DNA from 4 places in the Streptomyces sp. NBC_00536 genome. Region 1 is predicted to be linked to each of the others. Evidence: riboswitches for the same ligand, from Rfam matches in the RefSeq annotation. Region 1 holds a riboswitch; each other region holds the start of a gene.
What was found. A riboswitch is a leader RNA that binds a small molecule or an ion and turns the genes downstream of it on or off. The one in region 1 is predicted to bind cobalamin.

Region 1 (7,455 bases):
CCTCGGCCCGGAGACCTGCCGGGCCCCCTCAGGCCCGGCCCGGGCCCCCTCAGGCCCGGCGGACGAGGTGGCGGGCGTAGGCCTCGGGCGTGAAGAAGGCGGGGAGGCGCACCGACAGCGCCGTGTCCACGAAGACCTCGCGCGCTTCGAGGGCGAGCGAGCGCGGGTCCTCGGCCTCCAGGGCCGCGCATTCGGCGTCGAGGAGGTCGATGACCGTGCTCCGGTCCACCCGCTCGTGGCGCAGCCACTGCCAGATCTGGACGCGGGCGATCTCGGCGGTCGCGGCGTCCTCCATCAGCCCGTTCAGGGCGACGGCGCCGCTGCCGCGCAGCCAGGCGTCGAAGTAGCGCAGGGCCACGGCCACGTTGGAGCGGATGCCCTCGGAGGTCGGCGGGGCGGCGATCCGGCGTACGGACAGCAGGTCGGCGGCGGTGACCTCGACGTCCTCGTGGGTGCGCTCCAGCTGGTGCGGCCGCTCCCCCAGGACGTTGTCGAAGACCGCGCGGCAGACGGGGACGAGTCCGGGGTGAGCGACCCAGGAGCCGTCGAAGCCGTCCTCGGCTTCGCGTTCCTTGTCGAGCCGGACCTTCGCGAACGCGGCGGTGTTCGCGTCCGGATCCTTGCTCGGGACGTGGGCGGCCATGCCACCGATGGCGTGGGCGCCGCGCCGGTGGCAGGTCCGGACGAGGAGTTCGGTGTAGGCCCGCATGAAGGGGGCCGTCATGGTGACCGCGGCCCGGTCGGGCAGCTGGAAGTCGGTGCGGTGGCCGAAGGTCTTGATCAGGCTGAAGAGGTAGTCCCAGCGGCCCGCGTTCAACCCCGCGCTGTGCTCGCGCAGTTCGTAGAGGATCTCCTCCATCTCGAAGGCGGCGGTGATCGTCTCGATCAGGACGGTCGCGCGGACCGTGCCGCGCGGGATGCCGAGGAGGTCCTGGGCCAGGACGAACACGTCGTTCCACAGCCGTGCGTCATTGCGGTTCTCCAGCTTGGGGAGGTAGAAGTACGGGCCGTGCCCGGCGTCGATCTGGCGCTGGGCGCAGTGGAAGAAGTACAGGCCGAAGTCGACCAGCGAGGCGGGCACGGGGCGGCCGTCGATCTCCAGGTGCTCTTCCAGCAGGTGCCAGCCCCGGGGGCGCACCATGATCGTGGCGAGGTCCTGGCCGAGCCGGTACTCCTTGCCCTCGGGCGTGGTGAAGCCGATGCGGCGCTCGATGGCGTCCAGCAGGCTGAGCTGGCCGCCGACGATGTTCTCCCACGTGGGGGCCGTCGCGTCCTCGAAGTCCGCCATCCACACCTGGGCGCCGGAGTTGAGGGCGTTGACCGCCATCCGCCGTTCCGGCGGGCCGGTGATCTCGACCCTGCGGTCGGTGAGCCCGGGGGCGGGCGGGGCGACCCGCCATGCGGCGTCGGCGCGCACGCGGGCGGTGGCCCGGGAGAAGTCCAGCGGCGAACCGGAAGCCAGGTGGGCGCTCCGGCGGCGGCGCTCCTTGAGTACCTCCAGGCGGCGCTCCGCGAACGCGGCGTCGAGCCGGCCGATGAACTCCAGGGCCTGGGGGGTCAGGATCTCGTCGTGGCGCTCACCGGGTGCGCCGAGAACCCGGACGCTGCTGGTCAGGGGCGTGAGTGACATGCGGTTCTGCTCCTCGGCGTGGGGGCGGCGGACTAGTGGAACTGCTCTTCTTCGGTGGAGCCCGCGAGCGCGGTGGTCGAGGAGGTGGGGTTGACGGCGGTGGAGACCAGGTCGAAGTAGCCCGTGCCGACCTCGCGTTGGTGCTTGACCGCGGTGAACCCCTGGGCCTGGGCGGCGAATTCCCGCTCCTGGAGGTCGACGTACGCGGTCATGCCCTGGTCGGCGTAGCCGCGGGCGAGGTCGAACATGCCGTGGTTGAGGGAGTGGAAACCGGCCAGGGTGATGAACTGGAAGCGGTAGCCCATCGCGCCCAGCTCCCGCTGGAACTTGGCTATCTGGTCGTCGTCCAGCGCGGCCTTCCAGTTGAAGGACGGCGAGCAGTTGTAGGCGAGCATCTGGTCCGGGTACCGCGCGTGGATCGCCTCGGCGAACTCGCGGGCCTGGGCCAGGTCCGGGGTGCCGGTCTCGACCCAGATGAGGTCGGCGTACGGGGCGTAGGCGAGGCCGCGGGCGATGACCGGAGCCATGCCGCCCCGGACGTGGTAGAAGCCCTCCGCGGTGCGCTCGCCCGTGCAGAACTCGGCGTCGCGCTCGTCGACGTCGCTGGTCAGCAGGGTGGCGGCGAGGGCGTCGGTGCGGGCGATGATCAGGGTCGGGATGTCCGCGATGTCGGCGGCGAGGCGGGCCGCGTTCAGGGTGCGGATGTGCTGTGCGGTGGGGACGAGCACCTTGCCGCCGAGGTGGCCGCACTTCTTCTCGGAGGCCAACTGGTCCTCGTAGTGGATGCCGGCCGCACCCGCCGCGATCATCGCCTTGGTCAGCTCGAAGGCGTTGAGCGGGCCGCCGAAGCCGGCCTCGGCGTCCGCCACGATCGGGGCCAGCCAGTCCGTCGTGTCGCTGCCGCCCTCGGCGGTGGCGATCTGGTCGGCGCGCAGCAGTGCGTTGTTGATCCGGCGGACCACCTGGGGAACGGAGTTGACCGGGTAGAGGCTCTGGTCCGGGTAGGTGTGGCCGGCCTGGTTGGCGTCGGCCGCGACCTGCCAGCCGGAGAGGTAGATCGCCTGGAGTCCGGCCCGGACCTGCTGGACGGCCTGGCCGCCGGTCAGTGCGCCGAGGGCGTGGATGTAGTCCCGCTCGTGCAGCTGGCGCCACAGCCGTTCGGCGCCGCGCCGGGCCAGGGTGTGCTCCTCCCGGACGCTGCCGGAGAGCCGGACCACGTCCCCGGCCGTGTAGGTGCGCTCGATGCCCACCCAGCGCGGGTCGTCCGCCCACCTCCGGGCCAGCTGCTCGGCCGCCGCCATCGCGTTCGCCGTCGTAGTCGCCGTCGCGTTCGCCGTCGTAGTCGCCGTCGTGTTCGCCGTCGTGTTCGCCTCTGCCATGACCGTCACCGTTTCCATCCGTTGCCGCTTGTCCTGCCAAGGCCGTGGACGGGAGTACACGACCTTGGCACCCTGTGCCTTTGCTGGTGAGGCGAGCCGTCAAACCCGCCTGCAGAAAGGACTCTGGCATTGGCACTCGGTGCCATCAAGGAGGTACATCTGCCAAGGTGTGCGAATCTTCCCCGCCGTATTTGCCAAGCTTGCGAAGGTCCGTGGGCGCGTGCTGTCGGCCTATGCTGACGGTCTGTCCGATGGCGGGTGGAGGAGTCCGGTGAGCAAGACGTACGCGGGCGCGCGGCTGCGCAGGCTGCGCGAGGAGCGCCGCATGACCCAGGCCGACCTGGCCAGGATGCTCGGCATCTCGCCCAGTTACCTCAACCAGATGGAGCACGACTCCCGCCCGCTCACCGTCCCGGTGCTGCTGCGGCTCACCGAGGCCTTCGGGGTCGACCCCGGGTTCTTCTCGGAGCGCGACACCAGCCGGCTGGTCGCCGACCTGCGCGAGGCCCTCGCCCAGCAGGTGGCCGAGGCCCGCGTGTCCCCTTCCGACCTGGCGGAGCTGGCCACCCGGATGCCGGCGGTGGCCTCGGTGCTGTTGGACCTCGGGCGGCGCGGCCAGTTGCTGGCCGAGCGGCTGTCCGACGCCGCCGACGGCCGGGACGGGGCGGCCGAGGCGCCGCGCTCGCCCCACGAAGAGATCCGCGAGTTCTTCTACCGCCGCCAGAACTACCTCCACGACGCCGATCTCGCGGCCGAGGACCTGGCCCGCGAGATCGGCATCCGCCCCGGGGACGTCATCCGCGCGCTCACCCGCCGGCTCGCGGACCGGCACGGCGTCCGCCTCTCGGCGGACTGCGACCGGCTGCACCACTACGACGCCGACGCCCGCGTCCTGCACCTGTCGAACCGGCTGCGCCCGGGGCAGCAGGCCTTCCGGATGGCCACCCAGCTCGCCCTGGCCGAGTACGGGGACGAACTCGACCGCCTCGCCACCGAGGACTTCCCGCCCGGCTCCCCCGCGCACGCCCTCGCCCGCATCGGCATCGCCAACTACTTCGCGGCCGCGCTGATCCTCCCGTACACGGCGTTCCACACCGCGGCGGAGGAATTCCGGTACGACATCGAGCGGCTCACCGACCACTTCGGTCTCGGCTACGAGACGGTGTGCCACCGCCTCAGCACCCTGCAACGCCCCAGGCTGCGCGGGGTGCCCTTCTCCTTCGTCCGGGTCGACCGGGCGGGGAACATGTCGAAGCGGCAGTCCGCCACCGGGTTCCACTTCTCCCGCGCCGGAGGCACCTGCCCGCTCTGGAACGTCTACGAGGCCTTCGCCGCCCCCGGCCGCATCCACGTCCAGGTCGCCGCCATGCCCGACGGGCAGCGCCACCTGTGGACCGCCCGCGCCGTCACCCGCCACCGCGGCGGCTGGGGCGAACCCGGCAAGACCTTCGCCATCGGTCTCGGCTGCGAGATCCGCCACGCCTCCCGGCTCGTGTACGCCGACGGCCTCGACCTCGACAACACGGCGGCCGCCACCCCCATCGGCATGGGCTGCCGCCTGTGCGAGCGCCTCGACTGCCCCCAGCGGGCCGCGCCCCCGCTCGGCCGGACCCTGGCCGTGGACGAGAACAGCAGCACCTTCATCCCGTACCCCGTCCGGGACGCACGCCCCGTCGGCCGCGACTGACCGGCGACGGCGGGCGCGCGGGCGGCGGGTCTGGACTTACTAGGACGTCCAACTATATGTTCGTGCCACAAGGTCCGCGGTGCAGGGAAGCCGGTGAGAAACCGGCACGGTCCCGCCACTGTGACCGGGGAGTGTGCTGCCATCCACACGTCACTGACGAGGTCCGTCGGGAAGACGGGCGGCACGCGGGGATCCGGGAGTCAGGATACCGGCCGCGGAACGTTCCGTGTTGTCCACGAGGATGGAGCAGACACGCATGGCACCGGTTTGTACCCACGACCCTGGTGATCCGGCGGAGCGCGCGCACACTTCCGCGCGCTCGTAGTTCCCACGGCCTTCCGCGGCGGCGCACCCCACCGGGTGCGGACCGCCGGTCCGTCGTGCCATCCCCGGATCCAACCTGACGAGAGCAGGCACCCATGGTCCGCGAACTCACCCATTTCATCGGCGGGAAGCACACCTCCGGAACCTCCGGTCTCTTCGCCGACGTGTACGACCCCAACACCGGCGCCGTCCAGGCCCGCGTGCCCCTCGCCGGGCGCGCCGACACCGAGGCCGCCATCGCCAACGCCCGGGAAGCGCAGGATGATTGGGGTCAGTGGAACCCCCAGCGGCGCTCGCGCGTCCTGCTGCGCTTCCTCCAACTGGTGGAGGGCGAGCGCGAGTCCCTCGCCCGGATGCTGTCCGCCGAGCACGGCAAGACCGTTGCCGACGCCCACGGCGATCTGCAACGCGGCCTGGAGGTGGTCGAGTTCGCCGCCGGTGTGCCGCACCTGCTCAAGGGCGAGTTCACCGACAACGCGGGCACCGGCATCGACGTGCACTCGCTGCGCTCGCCGCTCGGCGTCGTCGCGGGGATCACCCCCTTCAACTTCCCCGCCATGATCCCCCTGTGGCAGGCGGCCCCCGCCCTGGCCTGCGGGAACTCCTTCATCCTCAAGCCGTCCGAACGGGACCCCTCCGTCCCGCTGCGGCTGGCGGAACTCTTCCTGGAGGCGGGCCTGCCGCCCGGCGTGCTCAATGTCGTCAACGGCGGCAAGGAGGCCGTGGACACCCTGCTGGAAGACCCCCGGGTCCAGGCCCTGGGCTTCGTCGGATCGACCCCGATCGCCGCACACATCTATGCCACCGCCGCCGCGCACGGCAAGCGCGCCCAGTGCTTCGGCGGCGCCAAGAACCACATGATCGTGATGCCGGACGCCGACCTGGACCAGGCCGTCGACGCCCTGATCGGCGCGGGCTACGGCTCGGCGGGCGAACGCTGCATGGCCATCGCGGTCGCCGTGCCCGTCGGGGAGGAGACCGCCGACGCCCTGGTGGCGAAGCTCCGCGAACGGATCGCCTCCCTGCGGATCGGCCGCTCCGACGACCCCGAGGCCGACTTCGGTCCGCTGGTCAGCCGCGACGCCCTGGACCGGGTCCGCCGGTACGTGGACATCGGTGTCAACGAGGGCGCCGAACTCGTCGTGGACGGACGCGGGTTCACCCTGCCCGGGCACGAGAACGGCTTCTTCGCCGGAGCCTCGCTCTTCGACCGCGTGGCCCCGGCCATGCGGATCTACCGCGAGGAGATCTTCGGCCCGGTCCTGAGCGTCGTACGCGCCGCGGACTACGCGGAGGCCCTGCGGCTGCCCACCGAGCACCCCTACGGCAACGGCGTGGCGATCTTCACCCGGGACGGGGACACCGCCCGGGACTTCACCCGGCGCGTCGGCGCGGGCATGGTCGGCGTCAACGTGCCCATCCCGGTGCCCGTCGCCTACCACACCTTCGGCGGCTGGAAGCGCTCCGGATTCGGCGACCTGAACCAGCACGGCCCCGACTCCATCCGCTTCTACACCCGTACGAAGACCGTCACCTCACGCTGGCCCTCCGGGGTCAAGGAGGGCGCGAGCTTCACCATCCCGACGATGGGATGAGCGCGGTGACCACCCTGACCGAGGACCAGCTCGCCCTCGCCGAGGTCACCCTCGACTTCGCCCAGGAGCAGCTCGCCCCCCACGCCGTCGCCTGGGACCAGTCCAAGCACTTCCCCGTCGACGTCCTGCGCCGGGCCGCCGGACTGGGGCTCGGCGGTGTGTACGTGCGCGAGGAGCACGGCGGTTCCGGCCTCAGCCGCAGCGACGGGGTCCTCGTCTTCGAGACCCTCGCCACCGGCTGCCCCTCCATCGCCGGATACCTCTCCATCCACAACATGGTCGCCTGGATGATCGACCGTTACGGGGACGGCGCGCAGCGCGGGCGATGGCTGCCCGGCCTGTGCGCGGCCACCACCCTGGGCAGTTACTGCCTCACCGAACCGGGGGCCGGCTCGGACGCCGCCGCCCTGCGCACCCGCGCGGTGCGCGACGGCGACCACTACGTCCTGACCGGGGTCAAACAGTTCATCTCCGGAGCGGGCGCCGCGGCCGTCTACGTGGTGATGGCCCGCACCGGAGGGAGCGGGCCCGGCGGGATCTCGGCCTTCGTCGTCGAACGGGACGACCCCGGCGTCTCCTTCGGCCCCAACGAGCGGAAGATGGGCTGGAACGCCCAGCCCACCCGGCAGGTCGTCCTCGACGGCGTACGGATCCCCGCCGACCGGCGTCTCGGCGCCGAGGGCGACGGTTTCCGCATCGCCATGACCGGCCTCAACGGCGGCCGCCTCGGCATCGCCGCCTGTTCGCTGGGCGGCGCGCAGAGCGCCCTGGACCGCAGCCTGTCCCACCTCGCCGACCGCGAGGCCTTCGGCGGCAAGCTCCTGGACGCGCAGGCACTGC
Region 2 (7,455 bases), 1.7 Mb from region 1:
ACGTCACCGCGGAACTTGTTGACCAGGTAGCCCGCGATCAGCGACTGGTCCTCGGGGGACAGCAGCGCCGTCGTACCGAAGAAGGAGGCGAAGACCCCGCCGCGGTCGATGTCGCCGACCACGACCACCGGGAAGCGCGCGGCCCGCGCGATGCCCATGTTCACGATGTCCGTACGCCGCAGGTTGATCTCGGCCGGACTGCCCGCCCCCTCGCAGATCACGGCGTCATACGTGCCCCGCAGCTGCTCCAGACAGTCCGTGACGATGCCGAGCAACTGCTCCTGCCTGCCCCCGTGGTAGCCACGGGCGCTCATCTCGCCCACCGGCTTGCCCAGCAGCACCACCTGGCTGCTCTGGTCACTGCCGGGCTTGAGCAGCACCGGGTTCATCAGCGCGGTCGGTTCGACCTTCGCCGCCTGGGCCTGCATCGCCTGGGCGCGGCCGATCTCGGCGCCCTCCAGGGTGACGAAGGAGTTCAGGGACATGTTCTGGGCCTTGAAGGGGGCCACCTTCACGCCCTGGCGGGCCAGCCAGCGGCAGATGCCCGCCGTGACCACGCTCTTGCCCGCGTCGGAGGTGGTGCCGGCGACCAGGAGTCCGCCGCCGCGCCGTGCGCCGCTCATGCGCGTCCCTTCGTAGTACGACCTGACGTGCGACGACCTGACGTGCACTGTGACAACAGGAACCGCAGCGACACACACGCCCCGAGGGAGATCCAGGTGACCCGGCGCGACAGCCGGACGGCCCGCTCGATGTCCGCGACCTCGACCGGGCGGCCCGCGGCCCCGTTCAGCACGGCCCGGTGCTCCACGCGCCCGGCGTACGCCAGGGTGCCGCCGAGGCGGACCCCGAGCGCCCCCGCGAAGGAGGCCTCCACCGGTCCGGCGTTCGGGCTGGGGTGGGCGGCCGCGTCCGCGCGCCAGGCCCGTACGGCGCCCCACCGGTCGGGTCCGGCCAGTACGGCGGCCAGCGCGGTCAGCCGCGCGCCCGGCCAGCCCGCGACGTCGTCGAGCCGGGCCGAGGCCCAGCCGTAGCGCAGGTGGCGGGGGGACTTGTGGCCGACCATCGCGTCCAGGGTGTTCACGGCGCGGAAGCCCAGCAGCCCGGGCACCCCCGCCAGCGCGCCCCAGACCAGGGCGCCGACGACGGCGTCGGAGGTGTTCTCGGCGACGGACTCCACGACGGCGCGGGCGATCTGCTGTTCGTCCAGGGCCTGCGGGTCGCGCCCGCACAGGTGGGGCAGCCGCTCGCGGGCCACCTCGGTGTCCCCGGCGGCCAGCGCGCCCCCGATGGCCCGGGCCTCCCGGCCCAGCGAGGTGCCGCCGACCACCGCCCAGGTGGCGGCCGCGGTCAGGGCGATACGGGCGGCGGCGGGCCGGGAGCGCACGGCGCGGGCGCCGAGCGCGCCGATGGCGGCCGCGCCCCCGGCGCACACCAGGGCGTGCACGGCTCCCCGGGCCCGGCTGTCGCCCCACAGGGCTCGTTCGACGGCGGCGGCGGTCTTTCCGAAGGCGGCGACGGGATGGCCGCGGCGCGGATCACCGAGGATCCGGTCGCCGATCAGGCCGGCCGTCGCGCCGTACGCGAAAACGCGATCGGCACGCATGGGGCAGGTGGGTCCTCACTCAGGGTCCGCGCCCTGGTTCGACGTGTCCGGTGGCGAGAGTTCCTGGCTTCCGGGAGCCTGTGGCTCCCGGTGACAGTGGCGGGACCGCGCCGGATTCGCACCGGACTTCCTCTTCATGCCGCCGTATTGGCTCCGGCAGTCCACCACGCACCGCGAACGCCCGTCAACTTGCCGTTGACCTGCGAAAGCTCCCCCCGGCATTGGGCCGGAGGGAGCTTTCGGACGTGCGGTGCCGCTGAGGTGCCGGTGGGGCGCGCGGGCGCGCCCCCGTGCCGTCAGCTGACGATCAGGTAGATCGCGTAGCCGACGGCCACCGCGCACAGTGCGAAGCAGGCGTAGGCGCCGGTGCGCGCCAGGTGGGCGGCGCCGCCCTGGCCCGTCGCGGTCTCGTGCTTCGACAGGCCCACGATGCCCAGGGTGAACAGGGTCACGAGGGCGACGGTCGCGGAGAGGCTGACGCCGAACACGGAGCCGAGTGCTGCCCAGTCGATCTTCATACTGCCGATTCCTCTGTGGGTCAGACCGCGGCGGCGGGAGCCGCCGGTGCCGGGGGAGCGGCCGGGGTCGGGGTCGGGATGGTCGCCTTGAAGGCCTCGTCCGTGACCGCGGCGGTGCTGCCCGCGACCGGCGGGACGGCGACGGCGGCGATCGCGGTGGTGACCACGCCCGGCGCCTCGGCGGCGGTGTCCGCCACCTCGTTCACGTTGGTGTGGTCGACGACCTGGCGGCGCGAGATCAGCCAGATGGCGACGATCGAGCCGACGAGGAAGAGCGCGACGGCGGCCACGCCGACGTCACCGGTGCGCATGACCAGCTCGGCGCCCGCGGACACCAGTGCGGCGGCCGGCAGGGTCAGGCCCCAGGCGATGAACATCCGGGAGGCGGTGGACCAGCGGACCACGCCGCCCTTGCGGCCCAGACCCGCGCCCATCACCGCGCCGGAGCAGGCGTGGGTGGTGGAGAGGGAGAAGCCGAGGCTGGAGGAGGCCAGGATGACGCTCGCGGCCGAGGTCTGGGCGGCGAAGCCCTGCTGCGGCTGGAGGTCGGTCAGGCCGCTGCCCATGGTGCGGATGATGCGCCAGCCGCCGAGGTAGGTGCCCATCGCGATCGCCATGCCGGCGGAGACGATGACCCAGACCGGCGGGTTGGAGCCGGGCGCGAGGGCGCCGCCGGCGACCAGCGCCAGGGTGATGATGCCCATGGTCTTCTGCGCGTCGTTGGTGCCGTGCGCGAGGGAGACGAGTCCGGCCGAGGCGATCTGACCGGCCTTGTAGCCCTTGGCCGAGGTCTTCGCGTCGACGTTCGCGCCCAGCTTGTACGTGAGCCTGGAGGCGAGCATCGCGGCCACACCGGCCACGATCGGCGCGGCGACCGCGGGGAGCAGCACCTTGGTGACGAGCGTGCCGCCGTTGACGGCGCCGAGGCCGGCAGAGGCGACGGCCGCGCCGACCAGGCCGCCCATCAGGGCGTGCGAGGAGCTGGACGGCAGGCCGACCAGCCAGGTGACGAGGTTCCAGAGGATCGCGCCGACGAGCGCGGCGAAGATGACCTCCGGCTGGATGCCTTCCTCGTTGACCAGGCCCTTGGAGATCGTCTTGGCGACCTCCACGGACATGAACGCGCCGACGAGGTTCAGCACGGCGGACATGGCCACCGCCGTCTTGGGCTTGAGTGCGCCGGTCGAGATGGTGGTGGCCATCGCGTTGGCCGTGTCGTGGAAACCGTTCGTGAAGTCGAACACGAGAGCGGTGATGATCACGATCCCGAGGAGAAGCGTTACGTGCTCCATTTACCCAGGCTTCTGTTTGACGTCAGTGGCACGCCGACCGTAGGCAACCTGGGTGAACGGAAGATGAACTGAAACGGGCGGAGCGGTGTACCAGGTCAGGGCTGGTTTGGGACCCTCGTCCCCATTGATTCATGGATATATCGATTCGCGCACGTCAGGGGCTGGTCGACAACCGGCCGAACGGGGGTCTTTCGGCCCACCGAACCGCCCGCCGGGACCCCCGGAGGAGACCCAGATCACCCTCTCCTGCCGTCTTTTGCCGCCGCCGGAGCGATCCGCTCCGCTGGCCGGGGCGACCCGGCCGTCCGACACTGGAGCGGTGCGCTCCGCAACGACGACGGCCAGGACCGTCACCGCCACCCTCACCGCCGCCGCAGGCCTGGCCGCGGCCGCCGGAGTGGCCGCGGTCGCCGCCGCCCGGTACGCCGCCGACGGCGCCCTGCGGGGCGAGCCCGGCCGCCCGCTGCCCGGCGGCCCCCGGCTCAGCGTCCACTCCACCGCCGAGGACCGGATCACCCTCACCCGGTCGCTGGCCTCCCTGTGGCCCGGCACCTACGCGCTGGCCGCGCCCGGGGTGCACGCGGTCGTCGGCGCGGTCCTGCCCGACGCCCCGCACGACCCCGACACCGTCGTCCGGCGCCTCGTCGGGGTCACCCACGGCGCCCTGGAGCACGGCACCCGGGTCCGGCTGACCCCGCAGATCCACCTGGGCAACCCGCGCACCGCCCTCGGGCTCGACCACGCCGACGTGGACGTCCCGGGCGAGCTGGGCGCGCTGCCGGCCTGGTTCGTGCCGGCCGCCCGCGACACCTGGGTGATCACCGTGCACGGGCTCGGCGCCACCCGGGAACACCCGATGGTGGTCATGCCCTTCCTGAACCACCACCGCCTCCCGGTCCTCGACCTCGCCTACCGCGGCGACCTCGGCGCCCCCGCCCCGCCCGACGGCCTCGGTCACCTCGGCGCCTCCGAGTGGCGCGACCTGGACGCGGCCATCCGCTACGCGCTCCGCTTCGGTGCCCGCCGGGTCGTCCTCCACGGGTGGTCCACCGGCGCCACCATGGCCCTGCACGCCGCCGAACGCTCCGCGCTCGCCGACCGCATCTGCGGCCTCGTCCTCGACTCCCCGGTGCTGGACTGGCGCACCACCCTCGGGCGGCTCGCCGCCGCCCGGGGCACCCCCGCCGCGCTGCTTCCGCTCGCCGTCCGGGCCGCCGAGGGGCGCACCGGGCTCCGGGCCGACCGGCAGCCCCCGGGCGTCGATCCGGCGGCGGTGCGCGTGCCCGTACTGATCTTCCACGGGCCCGACGACACCCTCGCCCCCTGGGAACCCTCGCGCCGCCTCGCCGAGGCCCGGCCCGACCTCGTCACCCTGCGGACCGTCCGCGACGCCCCGCACGGGGCGATGTGGAACGCGGATCCGGCCGGCTACGAGGAAGCCCTGCGCAGGTTCCTGACCCCTCTTATGTAGCCACCGTGACGTGAAGGCCGGTTCGTCCCGTTATCACCCACCGGCCTTCGGCGGCAACGGCCGGTTCCGTTTGGGCTTTCGGGCGGTGACGAGCGAGACTGCTTCCGTGACGTCCCGAAAGCCTGATGAGCAGTTGGCTCGCGACTCCAGACTCCGACTCGTCTCTCCGCGCTCCGTCGCCACGGCCCGCAAGGCAGTGACGGACCGGAGCACCCGGCCGGCCCCCCGGCCCCCGGCGGGCACCCCCGCCGCGCCCGACCTCGCGAACCGGGCCCGCGCCTCGCTGGCCGACGCCGTACGCCTGGCCCGCTGGGCCGAGCACCACCTCGGCGTCGCGGACGGGTCCCGGCCCGCCCCGGCGGGCGCGCTGGCCGCCGCCGACGTCGAACGGGCCGCCCGGCAGCTGGGTCTGACGCACGGCCAGATCCAGGTCGGCTGGGACCGCGCCCGGCTCGCCGGCCTCGTCGAGGTGCACGGCGGCCACGCCCGCCCCGGCTGGCGGCTGCGCGCCTGGGACCGCGACGACACCGCCGTCCTGCGCGGCTGGGTCGCCCTCTTCGACGCCTGGTCGCTCGTCCACCCGGCCCCCGCCGACATCGCCCCCTCGGCCGTCGCCGAAGTGGTCGAGTCGATGCCCCAGGTGCTGTCCCTGCTCCAGCTCTCCGCCGGTCCGGTCACCGTCCCCGCACTGCTGGACCTGCTCGGCCAGCGCGTCGTCGAACTGCGCGACGAACGCTGCGAAGTCCCCTACGACGCCCCCGCGTCCGACCCCGGCGCGACCGTGTCCGACGCTGGCGTCGCCCCGGCCGCCGCCGAGCGGCCCGTCCCGCTGGCCCGCCTGCTGCGCTGGGCCCTCGGCGGCCTGGCCGCCGTGGACGCCGTCACCCTCGGCCCCGCCATGGCCGCGCTCACCCCGCTCGGCAGCTGGGCGGTCTGGGTCAAGCTGGAGCAGATCTGCGTGGCCGCCCAGAGCCCCGCGGGGAACATCGAGCAGTCCGCCGCGGCCATGCTGCACGGCTGCGCCCGGCTCACCCCCGGCCCGGCCCGCGCCGAATACCAGGCCTGGCTCGCCGCCCGGCCCGTCGGCCACGCCGTCAGCGAGCTGCTGCACGCCGCCCGCGGGGAGGACGCCCTGCTGCGCGGCCTGGCCTTCGAAGCGCTGCGCGTCGTCGGAGCCCCGGCCGAGCCCGAGGTCCGCGCCGCGGCCCGCGAGGCCGCGCTGCGGCCCTACGCCCTGCTCTGGCTCGCCGAGCACGACGGGGTGGACCCCGACGAGGCCCAGGACGTGCTCACCCGCGAGGAGTCGACCTGGCTGTGGGTCGACACCGCGGCCGCCATCGCCGACCACGGCGAGGCGGAGCTGCTGGCCCGCCACCTCGACTCGGCCGTGCGCACCACCGTGCCCCGGCTGCTGGACGAGGTCCGCGCGGTCGGCCACCCGCGCACCGTGCAGGTGCTCGTGGCCCTGGCCGCCGCGCACCCCGACCCGGCCCTGGCCAAGGCGATGCGCCGGGCCGCCTTCCAGGTGCACACCGGCGGGGTCTGAGCCGGCACACGCACGGGCGGACGCGCCGCAGGGTCAGGGGGTGTCTTGTGGATCAGGCCGGATCAGGGAGCGGCGTCTGGTGCCGTGCATCGCAAGGCGGAGGAGGGAGTCAATGCGGAGCATTGGCGACCGACGACAACGCGGCGAGGTGCGGTGCCAGGCGCCGCGAGCCCGGCGTGATCCACAAGACACCCCCTAAACCTGCGGCGCGTACGTCCCGAAGCTCCAGATGTTGCCCTCGCCGTCGCGCGCCATGTAGTCCCGCGACCCGTAGTCCTGGTCGGTCGGCGGCATCAGGACCTCCACCCCGTGCTCCACGGCCCGGCGGTGGTGCGCGTCCACGTCCTCGACCACGATGTACACCCCGCTCGGACCGGCCTCGGCCATGGCCGAGTCGAAGACCCCGCCCCGGCCCTTGCTGCCCAGCATCACCATGCCGTTGCCGTACGCCAGCTCGGCGTGCATGACCGCGCCGTCCTCACCCTCGTACACCGCGGCCTGGGTGAAGCCGAAGGCCTCCGTCAGCTGCTTGATGGCGGCCTGGGCATCGCGGTAGAGCAGCGTCGGAAAGATGGTCGGAACGCCTGCCATGGCGATCACTCCCTCTCGTGAAGATGACCCGTGTGACCCGGACCACAAGTCTCGCAGGCGGGTGTGACAGTCAGGGGGTCTGACATTCAAGGGGTTCGGCAGTCAGCGGAAGGTGTTGCACTGGGCCATGTCGCCCGTCCGGTAGCCCTGGTAGAACCACTGCTGGCGCTGCTCGGCGCTGCCGTGCGTCCAGGACTCCGGGGTCACCCGGCTCTGGAACTTCTCCTGGATCCGGTCGTCGCCGACCGCCGCCGCCGCGTCGAGCCCGTCCTTGATGTCCTGCTCGGTCAGGCTGGTGATCAGCGGCCGCCCGGTGGCCTTGTCCGGGGTCCGGGTGGCGTTGTGCGCCCACACCCCGGCGTAGCAGTCGGCCTGCAGCTCCACCTTGACCGCGTTGCTGTTCGCGCCCTGCCGTCCGTCCTGGGCCTTCT
Region 3 (7,455 bases), 5.4 Mb from region 1:
GCCCGGATCAGCCCGCCCTCCTCCAGCCGCCCCAGCTCGCGGTAGATCTGCTGGTGCGTGGCCGACCAGAAGTACCCGATCGACCTGTCGAACCGCCGCGTCAGCTCCAGCCCCGACGAGGGCTTCTCCAGCAGCGCGGTGAGGATGGCATGCGGCAGCGACATGCGGCCATCCTAGATACGCCCCGCGGGCGCCGCCGCGCCCCCGCGGGCCGCGGTCACCGCCAGGCGGCCAGGGCTTCCGGGGTCTTCGGACCCGGGGCGTCCGGCGGGAGCAGGGCGTGGGCGCGCAGGACGGCCGTCACCGCGGGGGACCAGGCCGCGCGCAGGCCCGCCGAGGCGAGCAGCGCGGGGTCCGCGAGGAGGGTCTGCGCCGGGCCGAGGCGGATGCCGTCGGGGGTCAGGACCGCCGCGTCGTCGGCCCACCGTACGGCGAGGTCCACGTCGTGCGTGGCCATCACCACCGTGGTCCCGGCGGCGCGCAGGCCCGCCAGGACGTCCAGGAGCCGTTCCTGGCCGTCGGGGTCGAGGCCGGCCGTCGGCTCGTCCAGGATCAGCACCCGGGGCGCCATCGCCACGGCTCCCGCGATCGCGGCCCGCTTGCGCTGGCCGTAGGACAGCAGGTGCGTCGGCCGGTCCCGCAGGGCGGTGATGTCCAGGGCGGTCAGCGCCGCGTCGACCCGGGCCCGTACCTCCCCGGTGGTCAGGCCCAGGTTCATCGGGCCGAAGGACACGTCCTGTTCCACGGAGGCCGCGAAGAGCTGGTCGTCGGGATCCTGGACCACCAGCTGTACGGCCCCGCGCAGCCGGGTCAGTCCGGCCCGGTCGTACTTCACCACCGCCCCGTCGAGGCGCAGTTCGCCGGTGTCGGGCCGCAGGCCGCCGCTGAGGAGGCGCATCAGCGTGGTCTTGCCGCTGCCGTTGCGGCCCAGCAGGGCCAGGGACCGGCCCGGGGCGATCCCGAAGTCCACCCCGGACAGGACGGCGGGGCCGTCCTCGTAGGCGTAGCCCGCGCCCGCCAGCCGGACGAGCGGTTCCACCGGTGCGTTCACAGCGCGAACTCCTTCAGGGTGAGGGTGGCGGCGGTCAGCGCGGCCAGCAGGGCGCCCGACGCGGCCAGGAACCGCCAGGACAGGGTGGACCGCGGTACGAGCACCCGCAGCGTGCCGTCGTAGCCGCGCCCCGCCAGCCCGCTCTGGAGCCGGGACGCGCGGTCGAAGGCGCGGACGAAGGCGGTCGCGGCCAGACCCGCCACGGAGCGCCACGCCGCCGCCCGGCTGGTGTGGCCCAGCCGGGCCGCCTGCGCGCGGCGGATCTTCGCCAGGGAGTCCAGCAGCAGGAACCCGATCCGGTACATGACCAGCGCCACGTCCACGACGGGCGCCGGCACCCCCGCCCGCACCAGCCGCGGCAGGACGTCCGAGACGGGGGTGGTGAAGGCGAACAGCAGCACGCCGAGCGAGGCGGCCGAGGTGCGCAGCAGCAGCTCCGCCGCGTGCCGGGGGCCGTCGGGGGCCAGGGACACCAGCCCCGCCGGGCCGCCCACCGCGAAGAGCAGCGGCGCCGCCCCGGTGAAGCAGAAGCCGAGCGGGAGCCGGAACGCCCGCCACAGCTGCCGCCCGGCCACCCCGGCCGGGCCCAGCAGCACGGCGAGGGTCGCCGCCGCCACCAGCGGCCCGCCGGGCCAGGGCGGCAGGCAGACCGCGGTGACGGTCAGGCCGAGCCCCAGCAGGGCCTTCTCCAGGGGGTGTCGGCGGCGCCAGCGGCTGCTGTGCGCCGCGGCGTCGATGGGCAGCACCGCTCACGCGCCCCGGGCGGGCCGGTCGGCGTCCGCCGTGTCCGTGGCTCCCGCCGCCAGGGCCTCGCCCTGCCGGCGCCCGCGCCGCACCCCGAAGTAGTAGGCGAGGACGCCCGCGCCGAGCGCCGCCTGGAGGGCGAAGAGCGCGGACTCGATCTCCCCTGACGGGGGCTCGTACAGCGGGGAGAACCACGGCTCGTAGTCCGGCTTCAGCTCGGTGATCGCCGTCTCCGCCTGCGCGTCGGCTCCCGTGAACGGCTCCTCCTTGCCCTCGCCGAGGCCGAGTGCGACCGGCAGGACCGCCAGCGCCGCCACCAGGAGCAGCAGCAGGGTGTTGATCTTCGCGTTCCTGGTCATCGGACCTCCGCCTCCCGCTTCCCGGCCGTACGGGCGCCGGTCAGCCGGGCCACGCCGAGGCGCACCAGGTCGGACTTGCTCGACTGCATCAGCAGCCGCATCACGAGCACCGTGAGCAGGCCCTCGCTCACGGCGAGGGGGATCTGGGTGACGGCGAAGATCCCGCCGAACTTCACGAGCGAGCCCACGAAGCCGGACGCCGGGTCCGGGAAGGCCAGCGCGAGCTGCACGCTGGTCACGCAGTAGGTGATCAGGTCGGCGAAGAACGCGCCGAAGAAGACCGAGACCATCAGGGGCGCGCCGAACCGCTTCAGCAGCCGGTAGGCGGCGTACCCGGCCCAGGGCCCCGCGATCGCCATCGAGAAGACGTTCGCGCCGAGCGTGGTCAGCCCGCCGTGGGCCAGCAGCAGGGCCTGGAACAGCAGGGTGATCGTGCCCAGTACCGCCATGACCGGCGGCCGGAACAGGATCGCGCCCAGCCCCGTCCCGGTGGGGTGCGAGCAACTGCCCGTCACCGAGGGGATCTTCAGGGCGGACAGGACGAAGGTGAACGCTCCGGACGCCCCGAGCAGCAGGGTGCTCTCCGGATGGGCCTTGACCTCACGGGTCAGGGCGCGCACTCCGTGCAGGACGAAGGGGGCGGACGCGACGCCCCAGGCGGCCGCGTGCAAGGGGGGCAGGAACCCCTCGGCTATGTGCATGTGTAGGGAGACCTCTCCAGCACCTCGTGGATGGAACAACGCACCCCGGTCGGTCTCCTGGCTCACGGGTGCTGATGCCCTGGCGCCGCCTTCCCGGCCCGTGCGGTCTCCCGTCCGGCCCAGTGGCTTCCCGCAGGAGTGGCGCCGGACTTCCCGATCACAGTGGCGAGGGCCGCACCGGTTTCGCACCGGTTTCCCGTACACCAAGGCCTGTTGACCCTACCTGACCAGGCGCGACGACGGCGGGACCGGGCGCGGCCGCCCGGTCCCGCCGTCGTCGTTCGCTGCCTGAGTGCCCGTCAGCAGGTGTTCGGGTGCGCGATGTCGACCACATAGCGCTCCGGGCTGTGGAGCGTGGACGTCGTGAACTGCGGGGCGGTGTCGAAGGCCGCTCCGAAGCTGACGTACCCCTCGAAGTCGCCGGTGAAGGCGAGGCCCTTGAGCTTGGAGAGGTAGATCTTCTGCAGCCTGGGGCCGGTGTAGACGGAGTTCCCGGCCTCGTCGTGCGCGGCGGCCGGGTGCAGCCGGATCTCCAGGAAGTACGACCCGGCGAGCGGGACCGGCTTGCCTGAGCCGTCGTAGACCAGCTCGGAGACGGGAGTGACGGTGACCCCGGGGACGGAGCCCTGGAGGTCGATGACGATCCGGTCGTAGGTGCAGTGCCCGCCCCAGCGGGCATTGGTCACGAGCGGCGTCGCCGTGGCGGATGCCGAGGCCGGTACGGCGAGGCCGAATCCGGCGGTGAGCAGGACCCCCGCGGTGACGGCCGCCAGCCGCCGGCGGTGGTGGACGGAGTCGCGGACGGAGCGTATGAGGTGGCGGAGCATGACGTCCCCCGATTCTTCGGATGCCGGGGACAGTAGTGGCACCTTGGAAGACACGCCATACGGCCTGACGGTTGCACGCGCCGGGGCCCGGTCCGCGTCGGCGGACCGGGCCCCGGAACGTGCGGGCGCGCTTACGGAGTCAGGTCAGCACTCGATGACGTTGACCGCGAGGCCGCCGCGCGCGGTCTCCTTGTACTTGACCTTCATGTCGGCGCCGGTCTCCTTCATGGTCTTGATGACCTTGTCCAGGGAGACCTTGTGCGTGCCGTCGCCGCGCATCGCCATCTTCGCCGCCGTGACGGCCTTGACGGCCGCCATGCCGTTGCGCTCGATGCACGGGATCTGCACCAGACCGCCGACCGGGTCACAGGTCAGGCCGAGGTTGTGCTCCATGCCGATCTCGGCCGCGTTCTCCACCTGCTCCGGGGTGCCGCCCAGCACCTCGGCGAGGGCGCCCGCCGCCATCGAGCAGGCCGAGCCGACCTCGCCCTGGCAGCCGACCTCGGCGCCGGAGATCGAGGCGTTCTCCTTGAACAGCATGCCGATGGCGCCCGCGGAGAGGAGGAAGCGGACCACGCCGTCCTCGTCCGCGCCCGGCACGAAGTTCATGTAGTAGTGCAGGACCGCCGGGATGATGCCCGCGGCGCCGTTGGTGGGGGCGGTGACGACCCGGCCGCCCGCCGCGTTCTCCTCGTTGACGGCCATCGCGTACAGCGTCGCCCACTCCATGGCGTGCGCCTGCGGGTCGCCCTCGGCGCGCAGCTGGCGGGCGGTGCCCGCGGCGCGGCGCTTGACCCGCAGACCGCCCGGCAGGATGCCCTCGCGGGACATGCCGCGCGCGACGCAGGCCTGCATGACCCGCCAGATCTCCAGGAGGCCCTCGCGGATCTCCTCCTCCGTGCGCCAGGCCTTTTCGTTCTCCAGCATCATCGAGGAGATCGACAGGCCGCTCTCCTTCGCGAGGCGCAGCATCTCGTCACCGGAGCGGAAGGGGTACTTCAGCACGGTGTCGTCGAGCTTGATCCGGTCCTCGCCGACCGCGTCCTCGTCCACGACGAAGCCGCCGCCGACCGAGTAGTAGGTCTTCTCCAGCAGCGGGGTGCCGGCGTCGTCGTAGGCGAAGAGGGTCATGCCGTTCGCGTGGTACGGCAGCGACCGGCGGCGGTGCAGGATCAGCTGGTTCGGCTCGTCGAAGGCGATCTCGTGGCCATCGCCTATCTCCGCGCCCAGCAGGCGCAGCCGACCGCTCTGGCGGATCCGCTCGACCTCGGCGTCGGCGGTCTCCACGTTCACGGAGCGGGGGGAGTGGCCCTCCAGGCCCAGCAGGACCGCCTTGGGGGTGCCGTGGCCGTGCCCGGTGGCGCCGAGCGAGCCGAACAGCTCGGCCCGTACGGAGGCGGTCTGGGCGAGGACACCGTCCTTCTTCAGCCGGTTCACGAACATGCGTGCGGCGCGCATCGGGCCGACCGTGTGGGAGGAGGACGGGCCGATGCCGATGGAGAAAAGGTCGAAGACGGAGATGGCCACGGTGGCGGACTCCCTTGTCTGCTCGTGGGGTGGGAGGGGGCAGGAGAGGTGGATTGTTCGGATTAGTCCGACAGCCGAGCTTAACGCGGTGAGGTGAACGGCTCGGCCGTCGAACGGGTCACAGAAGGGTCAGGCGTGCGACAGCTCACGTCCCCGTTCGCCGGTGCCCGCGGGCTGCTCCGCGGTGGCGTCGGCGTCGGCATCCGCGTCGAGCACCGGGTCGGGGCCCGGCAGCCCGTCCCGGTGGGCCTTGATGCCCGCCCGGACGGCCCAGTAATAGACGGCGACGGCCATGCCCGCGACCAGGGCGATGTCCAGGCCGTCCGGGATCCGGCCGGTGCCGCCGAAGTCGGTGCTGCCCAGGTAGGACAGCAGGGACAGGCAGCCGAGGAAGACGACGATCCACCAGGCCGGAGCGAACTGCCGGAGGAGGTGTGCAGATGTCCCGGCCCGCTCGCCCTTGCGGGCCAGGACGACCGCCGCGACCGGGGCCGCGACCAGGGTCAGCGCGGTCACGATGCCGGTGTTCGGCCACTTGGACCAGTACAGCGCGCAGGCCGCGAAGACGAAGGTCAGCGGGCACAGTACGGCCGCCAGCGGCAGCCGGAAGGGCCGCTTGAGGCCGGGCTTGGTGACCCGGAAGACACCGACCGCGACGGGGCCGATCAGGTACGAGATGACCATGGCGGCCGAGATGATCGGGGCCAGGGTCTTCCAGCTGTGGCCGACGGTGACCAGCAGCAGGACGGAGAAGCCGAGGTTCAGCCACATCGCGGGCCGCGCGGTGCCGTAGACGGGGTGCGTCTGCTTCAGCTTCTTGGGGAAGAAGCCGGTCTCGGAGAGGTTCTGCACCATGTACGCGGCCGAGGCCACGTTGGCGATGTTGGAACCGGCGGGCGAGATGAAGGCGCCGAACTGGAGCATCACCACGACCCAGTGGATCATCAGCAGCTTGGCGAGTTCGGCGAAGGGTGAGTTGAAGTTCACTCCGGCCCAGCCGCCCGCCTGCGCGAGGTGCTCGGGCGGTACGGCGCCCAGGAAGGCGGCCTGCAGGGCCAGGTAGATGACCAGGCCCAGCGAGAGCGCGCCGACGAGGGCGATCGGGATGGCGCGGCCGGGGTTCTTGGCGGCCCCGCCGAGGTTGACCACGGCCTGGAAGCCGTTGAAGGCGAAGACCACGCCGGAGGTGGTGACGGCCGTCAGGACGGCGGACCAGCCGTTCGGCGCGAAGCCGCCGTGCGCGGTGAAGTTCTCGGTGTGGAACCCGGAGGCGACCAGGGCGATCACGGCGAGCACCGGGATGGCGAACTTGACCAGGGTCAGCCCCGCGTTGATCCGGGCCAGCAGCTGGACCGACCAGTAGCAGGACAGCCACAGCAGCACGGTCAGCGCCAGCGCCACCAGCATGCCGAAGGTGGTCAGCTGGTGGGACTGGACGTCGACCAGGTCCTTGGCCCAGCCGAAGCTCCACGAGGACATGTACTGGGTCGCGGCGATCGACTCGATCGGGATCAGCGAGGCGACGGCGATCCACACCGCCCAGCCGGTGATGAAGCCCAGCACCGGACCGTGCGAGAGGTGGCCGTAGCGGGCCATGCCGCCCGGGATCGGATAGGCGGCGCCCACCTCGGCGTAGGACATGGCGATCATGCCGATGAAGACGGCGCCGATGACCCAGGCGACGAGCGCCGCGGGTCCCGCGACCTGGGCCGCCGTGCCCGCTCCGAAGAGCCAGCCGGAGCCGAAGATCGAGCCTATGCCGATCATGATCAGCGCGAAGAGACTGAGTCCCTTCCTGTTCGCTGCGCTCATGTCCATGAGAGGGGGTGTCCGTCCTGACGGGGGATGCCGGGCCGGCTGCTGCCGCGCCTTTACGTGAAGCCTATTTGCCGGAATTTGGCTATTTCATAGGCAGAAGGGCACGCCCGTCTGGGACCTTGGTCGCGAAGAAGGGCCCGGACCTGTGGAAAACAGGCCCGGACCCCTCCGGACGCCTAGGACGGTGTGACCTACAGCGACGGGTACAGCGGGAACTTCGCGGCGAGCGCGGAGACGCGCGCCGAGAGGTCCTCGGCGTCGAACTCCGGCTTCAGCGCGGCGGCGATGATCTCGGCCACCTCGGTGAAGTCCTCGGCGCCGAAGCCGCGGGTGGCCAGGGCCGGGGTGCCGATCCGCAGGCCCGAGGTGACCATCGGCGGCCGCGGGTCGTTCGGGATGGCGTTCCGGTTGACCGTGATGCCGATCCC
Region 4 (7,455 bases), 6.5 Mb from region 1:
CCGAGCACGGCGCCGACGGCAGCCTCCCTGACATGGACGGACGCGGACGCCATCAAGTTCTGGACGCCTGAACGCATGGCCTCGGCCGTCGACGCGGCGCGGCCCGCGGTGCCGCTCAGTGCCCGGGTCGCACCCGCGCCGCCCAAGGCCCCCAAGCTGCCCAAGCCGGGCTCCCTGTCCGCGGCGGCCTCCATGCCGACCGCGGAGCACATCCTCGGGCCCAAGTCCGTCGGCGTCCTGTTCGAATACAGCGCCGATCCGGATACCGGTGAGATGCGCGCGCACACCTGCTCGGCGAGCGTCGTCGACAGCCCGGGCCGCAACCTGATCCTCACCGCGGGGCACTGCACCTACGGCGCCGCGAGGGTCTTCGTACCCTGGTACCGGACCGAGTACAGCCTGGACAAGCAGACCTACGGCTTCTACCGGGTCGGGGACTTCTTCAGGGACAACCGCTTCGTGAAGGACAGCATTGCCCCGGATTCGGACCTGGACTTCGCGTTCGGCCGGCTGGAGCCGTCCTCGGCGGGGAAGAACGCCCAGGACGTGGTGGGCGGCAACACGCTCGCCCGCACTCCCGGTTACATCAATGACGTGACGATGGTCGGATACCCCTCCAGCCACAACCCCGAGGATCACGCGGTGCGTTGCCCGGTCCGTACGGAGTGGCTGCCGGGCTTCTACCAGATCCAGGCCAAGTGTGCCGGGATGTGGGGCGGGGTCTCCGGCGGCCCCTGGTTCTCGAAGATCGACTGGACCACGGGCGTCGGCGAGATCATCGGCAACGTCGGCGGTTACTGGGGCGGCGGCCCGAAGGTCGACAAGAGCGACCCGGCCTACAACGAAATCACCTACAGCCCCATGCACGGCGACTGGTTCTTCCGCCTCTACGACGAGGCCAAGAAGGGCCAGCACGTCACCCGCACCGGCGGCTACCAGCAGCCCGCGCTGCCCTACTCCCTGGGCAGCGGCGAGACCTGGTCGCACGCCCGGCTGCTGGCCTCCGGCGAGTACACCGGGGACGGCAAGGGCGACCTGATCGTGGTGTGGACCGACGGCGAGGTCACGCTCTACACCGGAGACGGCACGGGCGCCTTCTCGGGCGAGAGCAGGCTCGCCGCCCCCGGCCCGACCTGGCAGGGCGTCAAATCCCTGACGGGCGGCGACTTCTCCGGCGGCAGCGGCTCCGACCTGCTGGCCGTGTGGAGCACCGGAGAGGTACGGATCCTGCCGGACGTCGGCGCGAACGGTGTGGGCGGCGGCATCAAGCTGGCCGACTCCGGCTCGATCTGGAGCCACGCCGACCAGATCGCGGCGGGCAACTTCGGCACCGCGAACAACGTGACCGACCTGCTGGTGCGCTGGAGCGACGGCGAACTCACCGACTACACCGCCGTCGGTGACCGCGGCTTCGGAGTGGAGCACCAGCTGCTGGCCGCGAACGACGCCTGGAAGCAGGCCACGCTGGTCACCGCGGGCGACTTCACGGGCGGCGCGAACTGGGACACCCTGGTGCGCTGGTCGGACGGCCGGGTCTCGCAGTTCCAGGAGACCGGCCCCGGCGGCATCGGCAACGAGATCCAGATGGCCCCGCCGGCGAGCATCTGGACCCACGACGTGGTGATGACGGCGGGCAGTTACGACTCCAACGGCTGGGCGGACGACCTGCTCATCCGCTGGTCCGACGGCGAGACCACGATGTACGCGCACACCGGTGCCGCCTTCGGCGCCGAACGGACGCTGGTCACCCCGAAGTAGGTCCGGACACCGGCACGCGACGGGCCCACCGGCTCAGGTATGACCTGAGCGGGTGGGCCCGTCGTCGTGTCCGCGGAGCGTTACTCCGCTTCCGCTTCCAGGTTGCCCTCGGTGTCCAGGTACACCTGGCGCAGGGCCTCCAGGGTCTCCGCGTCCGGCTTCTCCCACATGCCGCGGGATTCCGCTTCCAGCAGGCGTTCGGCGATCCCGTGCAGGGCCCAGGGGTTGGCCTCCTCCAGGAAGGCGCGGTTCTCCGGGTCCAGCACGTACGTCTGCGTCAGCTTGTCGTACATCCAGTCGGCGATCACGCCGGTCGTGGCGTCGTAGCCGAAGAGGTAGTCCACGGTCGCCGCCAGCTCGAAGGCGCCCTTGTAGCCGTGGCGGCGCATCGCCTCGATCCACTTCGGGTTCACCACGCGGGCGCGGAAGACCCGGGAGGTCTCCTCCACCAGGGTGCGGGTGCGGATCGTCTCCGGGCGGGTCGAGTCGCCGATGTACGCCTCGGGGGCCGTGCCGCGCAGCGCGCGGACGGTGGCGACCATGCCGCCGTGGTACTGGAAGTAGTCGTCCGAGTCGGCGATGTCGTGCTCGCGGGTGTCCGTGTTCTTCGCGGCCACCGTGATGCGCTTGTACGCCGTCTCCATCTCGGTGCGCGCGGAACGGCCGTTCAGGCCGCGGCCGTAGGCGTAGCCGCCCCACACCGTGTAGACCTCCGCCAGGTCGGCGTCCGTGCGCCAGTCGCGGGAGTCGATCAGCTGGAGGATGCCCGCGCCGTAGGTGCCCGGGCGCGAGCCGAAGATACGGGTGGTCGCGCGCCGTTCGTCGCCGTGCTCGGCCAGGTCGGCCTGGGCGTGCGCCCGGATGAAGTTGTCCTCGGCGGGCTCGTCCAGCCCCGCCGCCAGCCGCACCGCGTCGTCCAGCAGGCCGATGACGTGCGGGAAGGCGTCCCGGAAGAAGCCCGAGATGCGCAGCGTGACGTCGATGCGCGGGCGGCCCAGCTCCGTGAGCGGGATGGGCTCGACACCCGTCACGCGCCGCGAGGCCTCGTCCCACACCGGACGGACGCCGAGCAGCGCCAGCGCCTCGGCCACGTCGTCGCCCGCCGTGCGCATCGCGCTCGTCCCCCACAGGGAGAGGCCGACGGACGCGGGCCATTCGCCGTTGTCCGTGCGGTAGCGGGTCAGCAGCGAGTCCGCGAGGGCCTGGCCGGTCTCCCACGCGAGGCGGGAGGGGACGGCCTTCGGGTCCACCGAGTAGAAGTTGCGGCCGGTGGGGAGTACGTTCACCAGCCCGCGCAGCGGCGAACCGGACGGGCCCGCCGGGACGAAGCCGCCCGCCAGGGCGTGCACCGCGTGGGTCAGTTCGTCCGTGGTGGCCGCGAGGCGCGGGACGACCTCGGTCGCGGCGAAGGTGAGGATGTCCGCGACCCCGGCCGGGTGCCCCCCGGCGACGGCGGCGACGGCCGAAGGGGCCCAGTCGGCCGCCTCCATGGCCTCGACCAGGGTGCGGGCCACGGCCTCCACCTCGTCGGCGGAGGTGCGGGTGGGCGCGGCCTCGTCCAGGCCGAGCGCCTCGCGCAGGCCCGGAAGTGCCGTCGTACCGCCCCAGATCTGGCGGGCGCGCAGGATGGACAGGACCAGGTTGACCCGGTCCGTTCCGGCCGGGGCGCCGCCGAGCACGTGCAGTCCGTCGCGGATCTGGGCGTCCTTGACCTCGCACAGCCAGCCGTCGACATGGAGCAGGAAGTCGTCGAAGCCGTCGTCGTCCGGCCGGGCCTCCAGGCCCAGGTCGTGGTCGAGCTTCGCGGCCTGGATCAGGGTCCAGATCTGGGCGCGGATCGCCGGCAGCTTGGCCGGGTCCATGGAGGAGATCTGCGCGTACTCGTCCAGGTGCTGCTCCAGGCGCGCGATGTCGCCGTACGACTCCGCGCGGGCCATCGGCGGCACCAGGTGGTCGACCAGGGTCGCGTGGACGCGGCGCTTGGCCTGGGTGCCCTCGCCCGGGTCGTTGACCAGGAACGGGTAGACGAGCGGGAGGTCGCCGAGCGCGGCGTCCGGCGCGCACGCCGCCGACAGGCCCGCGTTCTTGCCCGGCAGCCACTCCAGGTTGCCGTGCTTGCCCAGGTGGATCATCGCGTCGGCGCCGAAGCCGCCGTCCTCGGCCGCGGCCTGGATCCAGCGGTAGGCGGCGAGGTAGTGGTGCGAGGGCGGCAGATCGGGGTCGTGGTAGATCGCGATCGGGTTCTCGCCGAAGCCGCGCGGCGGCTGGATGAGGATGAGCAGGTTCCCGCGGCGCAGCGCGGCCAGCACGATGTCACCGTCGGGGTCGCCGCCGGTGGTGGTGCGGGAGCGGTCCAGGAACATGTTGCCCGGGGCCTGCCCCCAGTGCTGCTCGACCCCGTCGCGCAGTTCGCCGGGGAGTCCGGCGTACCAGCGCCGGTAGTCGGCGGCCGGGATCCGGACCGGGTTGCGGGCCAGCTGCTCCTCGGTGAGCCAGTCCTGGTCGTGGCCGCCGGCCTCGATGAGCGCGCGGATCAGCTCGTCGCCGTCGCCCGAGACCAGGCCGGGGATCTCCTCGGCCGGACCGAAGTCGTAGCCCTCGGCGATCAGTCGGCGCAGCAGGGCGACGGCGCTGGCGGGGGTGTCGAGACCGACCGCGTTGCCGATGCGGGAGTGCTTGGTGGGGTACGCGGAGAGGACGAGCGCGATCCGCTTCTCGGCGTTCGGGGTGTGCCGCAGCCGGGCGTGGCGTACGGCGATCCCCGCGACCCGGGCGGCCCGCTCGGGATCGGCGACGTACGCCGGGAGGCCGTCCTCGTCGATCTCCTTGAAGGAGAACGGGACGGTGATCAGGCGGCCGTCGAACTCCGGCACCGCGACCTGGCTGGCCGAGTCGAGCGGGGACAGGCCCTCGTCGCTCTCCTCCCAGGCGGCGCGCGAACCGGTCAGGCACAGCGCCTGCAGGATCGGCACGTCGAGCGCGGCGAGCGCGCCCGCGTCCCACGACTCGTCGTCGCCGCCCGCCGAGGCCTCGGCGGGGCGGGTGCCGCCCGCGGCCAGGACCGTCGTCACGATGGCGTCCGTGGTGGCCAGTTCGGCGAGCAGCTCCGCTTCGGGGGAGCGCAGCGAGGAGACGTACAGCGGGACGGGCACGCCGCCCGCCTGCTCGACGGCGTCGGAGAGGGCGTGCACGAAGGCGGTGTTGCCGCTCATGTGGTGGGCGCGGTAGTAGAGCACCGCGATCCGGGGGCCGGTGGCCGGGGCCGCCGCGCGCTCCAGCCGGCCCCAGGTGGGGGCGGCGGCGGGCGGGTCGAAGCCGTGGCCGGTCAGCAGCACCGTGTCGGAGAGGAAGCGGGCCAGCTGCGCCAGGTTGGCGGGGCCGCCGTGCGCGAGATAGGCGTGGGCCTCGGCCGCGATGCCGATGGGGACGGTGGACGCCTCCATCAGCTGGGCGTCCGGGGCCTGTTCGCCGGTCAGCACGACGACCGGACGGGTCTGGCCGGCGGCGAGGAGCAGGTCGAGCCCCTCCTGCCAGGCGCGCAGGCCGCCGAGGAGGCGTACGACGACCAGGTCCACGCCGTCGAGCAGCGCGGGGAGGTCGTCCAGGGGGAGCCGGGAAGGGTTCGCGAACCGGTACGGGACCGGGCCGTCGTCCGAGGCGCGGGCACTGAGCAGATCGGTGTCGGACGTCGACAGCAGCAGGATCATGCGGCGGCGGGCCTTCCTCGGGGTTTCCGCGCCCCGGGCAGTGAGGACGACGGGAGTTCCTGACTCACCCGGCGGGGCCGCGCTTGGCGGCTGCCGGGTTCACAGTGGCGGGACCGCGCCGGAATCGCACCGGGCTTCCTCCCATGTCGCCGTCCTCGGCGATGACGGGCCGAATGGCCCGTCGGGGGTCATCCTAGGTGCCGCGACGGGCAAACGGCAGGTGGGGGCCGGTAGGGGTGCCCTGCGGTGCGGGTGGTGGGGGCGCGGGGGCGTGTGGTGGCCGCGGTGCGTGGGCCGGCGCGGGGCCGTGGGGCCTCCGGCGGCGCCTCAAACGCCGGCGGGGCTGGTACTTGGCGCCGCCCGCCGGAGGCCGGCGCGGGCCGTGGGGCCTCCGGCGGGCCCTCAATCGCCGGGCGGGCTGGATGTGGCCGCGCTGGTTCCGTTGGCTGCGCCGCACGGCCCGACGGGCCGGGGAATTCAGCCTGTCCGGCGTTTGAGGACCCGCCGACGGCCCGACGGGCCGGGGAATTCAGCCCGTCCGGCGTTTGAGGACCCGCCGGAGGCAAAGGCGCGGGCACCGCGCACCCGCACCCGCGAACCGGAGCCGAGCCATGGCCCGGGGCGGCTTCGCGGAGAGGGGCGGCGTGGTGACGGACACAGGTCGGGCGGCCCGGATCGTGGGTATGCTCGCCGCCATGCCCCCGCCCTCCTCCGCCGCATCCCGGGACGAACCCGTCATACGGGACCGCGGTGACGCCTGCCCCGGTGCGCTGCGCCTGCACGCGGCGGACGACGGGCACCTCGCCCGGATCCGGATCCCCGGCGGTCTGCTCACCGCCGACGCGGCCGGGGTACTCGCCGACGCGGCGGACCGGCTCGGGGACGGGCACCTCGACCTCACCTCGCGCGGCAACGCGCAGCTGCGCGGCCTCGGCGCGGGCTGCGGCGGCGAACTGGCCGCCCTGCTCGGCGCCACCGCCCTGCTGCCCGCCGCGGCCGCCACCCACGAACGCGTCCGCAACATCGTCGCCTCACCCCTGTCCGGGCTCGACCGGCAGGGGCGCACCGACGTCACCCCCTGGGTCGGCGCGCTGGACCGGCTGCTGTGCGCGAGCCCGGCCGCGGCCGCGCTCTCCGGGCGCTTCCTCTTCGCCCTCGACGACGGGCGCGGCGACGTGACCTCGCTCGCCCCCGATGTGAGCGTCCACGCCCTGCCCACCGGAACGGCCGTGCTGTGGACGCACGATGACACCGACGCCGTGACGGTCGCTCATCAGGACGCGCCCCGCGCGGCGTTGACGGCCGCCGAGTACTTCCTCGACCTGGTGCGCGAAGCCGGGACCAAGGCGTGGCGGGTGAGTGAACTCCCCGCCGAATGCCGCCTGGAATCGGCTGAGTTGATCAACAGGCTGCGCGCGCACGGCATTTCGGCCGAGCGGGCCGACGGGTTCGCCCGCCGGACCGCCCCGGGCCCCGGGCCCGGAGTGGTGGCGGGGCCCGACGCGGACCGCGTCGCGCTCTCGGTACTGGCCCCCCTCGGGCGGCTGACCACCGGTCAGTGGCGCCTGCTGGCCGATGTGGCCGCCGCCGCGGCCGGGACCCTGCGGCTCACCCCCTGGCGCGGCATCGTCGTCCCCGGCGTCGACGCGGCCACCGCGCCCGACGCCCTCGCCCGGCTCGCCGGAGCCGGACTCGTCACCGCCCCCGGCGGCCCGTGGGAGAACGTGACCGCCTGTACCGGGCGGCCGGGCTGCGCGAAGGCGCTCGCCGACGTACGGGCCGACGCGCGGGCCGTGGTGGCCCGGGCGGGCGCGGCGGGCGGGGCGCTGCCCGTGCACTGGTCCGGGTGCGAGCGGCGCTGCGGACATCCGCGCGCCGCGGCCTGGGTGGACCTGGTCGCCGGGCCCCGCGGATACGGCCTCGCCCTGGCCGGGGGCGACCACGGCGACGGGCGCGCGGTGCGGGACGGCGTACCGGGCACCGCCACCGA

Region 2: it holds a riboswitch for cobalamin, as region 1 does, so the genes downstream of both, OHS33_RS08470 (cobalamin biosynthesis protein) here and OHS33_RS01285 (CoA-acylating methylmalonate-semialdehyde dehydrogenase) in region 1, are expected to answer to the same signal.
Region 3: it holds a riboswitch for cobalamin, as region 1 does, so the genes downstream of both, OHS33_RS25580 (energy-coupling factor ABC transporter permease) here and OHS33_RS01285 (CoA-acylating methylmalonate-semialdehyde dehydrogenase) in region 1, are expected to answer to the same signal.
Region 4: it holds a riboswitch for cobalamin, as region 1 does, so the genes downstream of both, cobN (cobaltochelatase subunit CobN) here and OHS33_RS01285 (CoA-acylating methylmalonate-semialdehyde dehydrogenase) in region 1, are expected to answer to the same signal.

The regions. Positions count from the first base shown of each region.
Region 1 covers NZ_CP107819.1:274,956-282,410, forward strand. Annotated here, with positions in the region: gene aceB (malate synthase A) at 50-1,630, opposite strand; gene aceA (isocitrate lyase) at 1,663-2,931, opposite strand; gene OHS33_RS01280 (short-chain fatty acyl-CoA regulator family protein) at 3,281-4,696, shown strand; cobalamin riboswitch at 4,757-4,927, shown strand; gene OHS33_RS01285 (CoA-acylating methylmalonate-semialdehyde dehydrogenase) at 5,116-6,615, shown strand; gene OHS33_RS01290 (acyl-CoA dehydrogenase family protein) at 6,612-7,455, shown strand, end outside.
Region 2 covers NZ_CP107819.1:1,965,149-1,972,603, reverse strand. Annotated here, with positions in the region: gene OHS33_RS08475 (cobyric acid synthase) at 1-623, opposite strand, end outside; gene OHS33_RS08470 (cobalamin biosynthesis protein) at 620-1,606, opposite strand; cobalamin riboswitch at 1,642-1,787, opposite strand; gene OHS33_RS08465 (hypothetical protein) at 1,903-2,124, opposite strand; gene OHS33_RS08460 (inorganic phosphate transporter) at 2,145-3,416, opposite strand; gene OHS33_RS08455 (alpha/beta hydrolase family protein) at 3,736-4,887, shown strand; gene OHS33_RS08450 (hypothetical protein) at 4,994-6,433, shown strand; gene OHS33_RS08445 (VOC family protein) at 6,629-7,024, opposite strand; gene ypfJ (KPN_02809 family neutral zinc metallopeptidase) at 7,127-7,455, opposite strand, start outside.
Region 3 covers NZ_CP107819.1:5,714,229-5,721,683, forward strand. Annotated here, with positions in the region: gene OHS33_RS25560 (PadR family transcriptional regulator) at 1-164, opposite strand, end outside; gene OHS33_RS25565 (energy-coupling factor ABC transporter ATP-binding protein) at 218-1,051, opposite strand; gene cbiQ (cobalt ECF transporter T component CbiQ) at 1,048-1,797, opposite strand; gene OHS33_RS25575 (energy-coupling factor ABC transporter substrate-binding protein) at 1,801-2,154, opposite strand; gene OHS33_RS25580 (energy-coupling factor ABC transporter permease) at 2,151-2,855, opposite strand; cobalamin riboswitch at 2,886-3,078, opposite strand; gene OHS33_RS25585 (AMIN-like domain-containing (lipo)protein) at 3,155-3,682, opposite strand; gene OHS33_RS25590 (L-serine ammonia-lyase) at 3,827-5,209, opposite strand; gene OHS33_RS25595 (APC family permease) at 5,339-7,027, opposite strand; gene glyA (serine hydroxymethyltransferase) at 7,219-7,455, opposite strand, start outside.
Region 4 covers NZ_CP107819.1:6,758,697-6,766,151, forward strand. Annotated here, with positions in the region: gene OHS33_RS28945 (hypothetical protein) at 1-71, shown strand, start outside; gene OHS33_RS28950 (trypsin-like serine peptidase) at 76-1,758, shown strand; gene cobN (cobaltochelatase subunit CobN) at 1,839-5,465, opposite strand; cobalamin riboswitch at 5,506-5,640, opposite strand; gene cobG (precorrin-3B synthase) at 6,161-7,455, shown strand, end outside.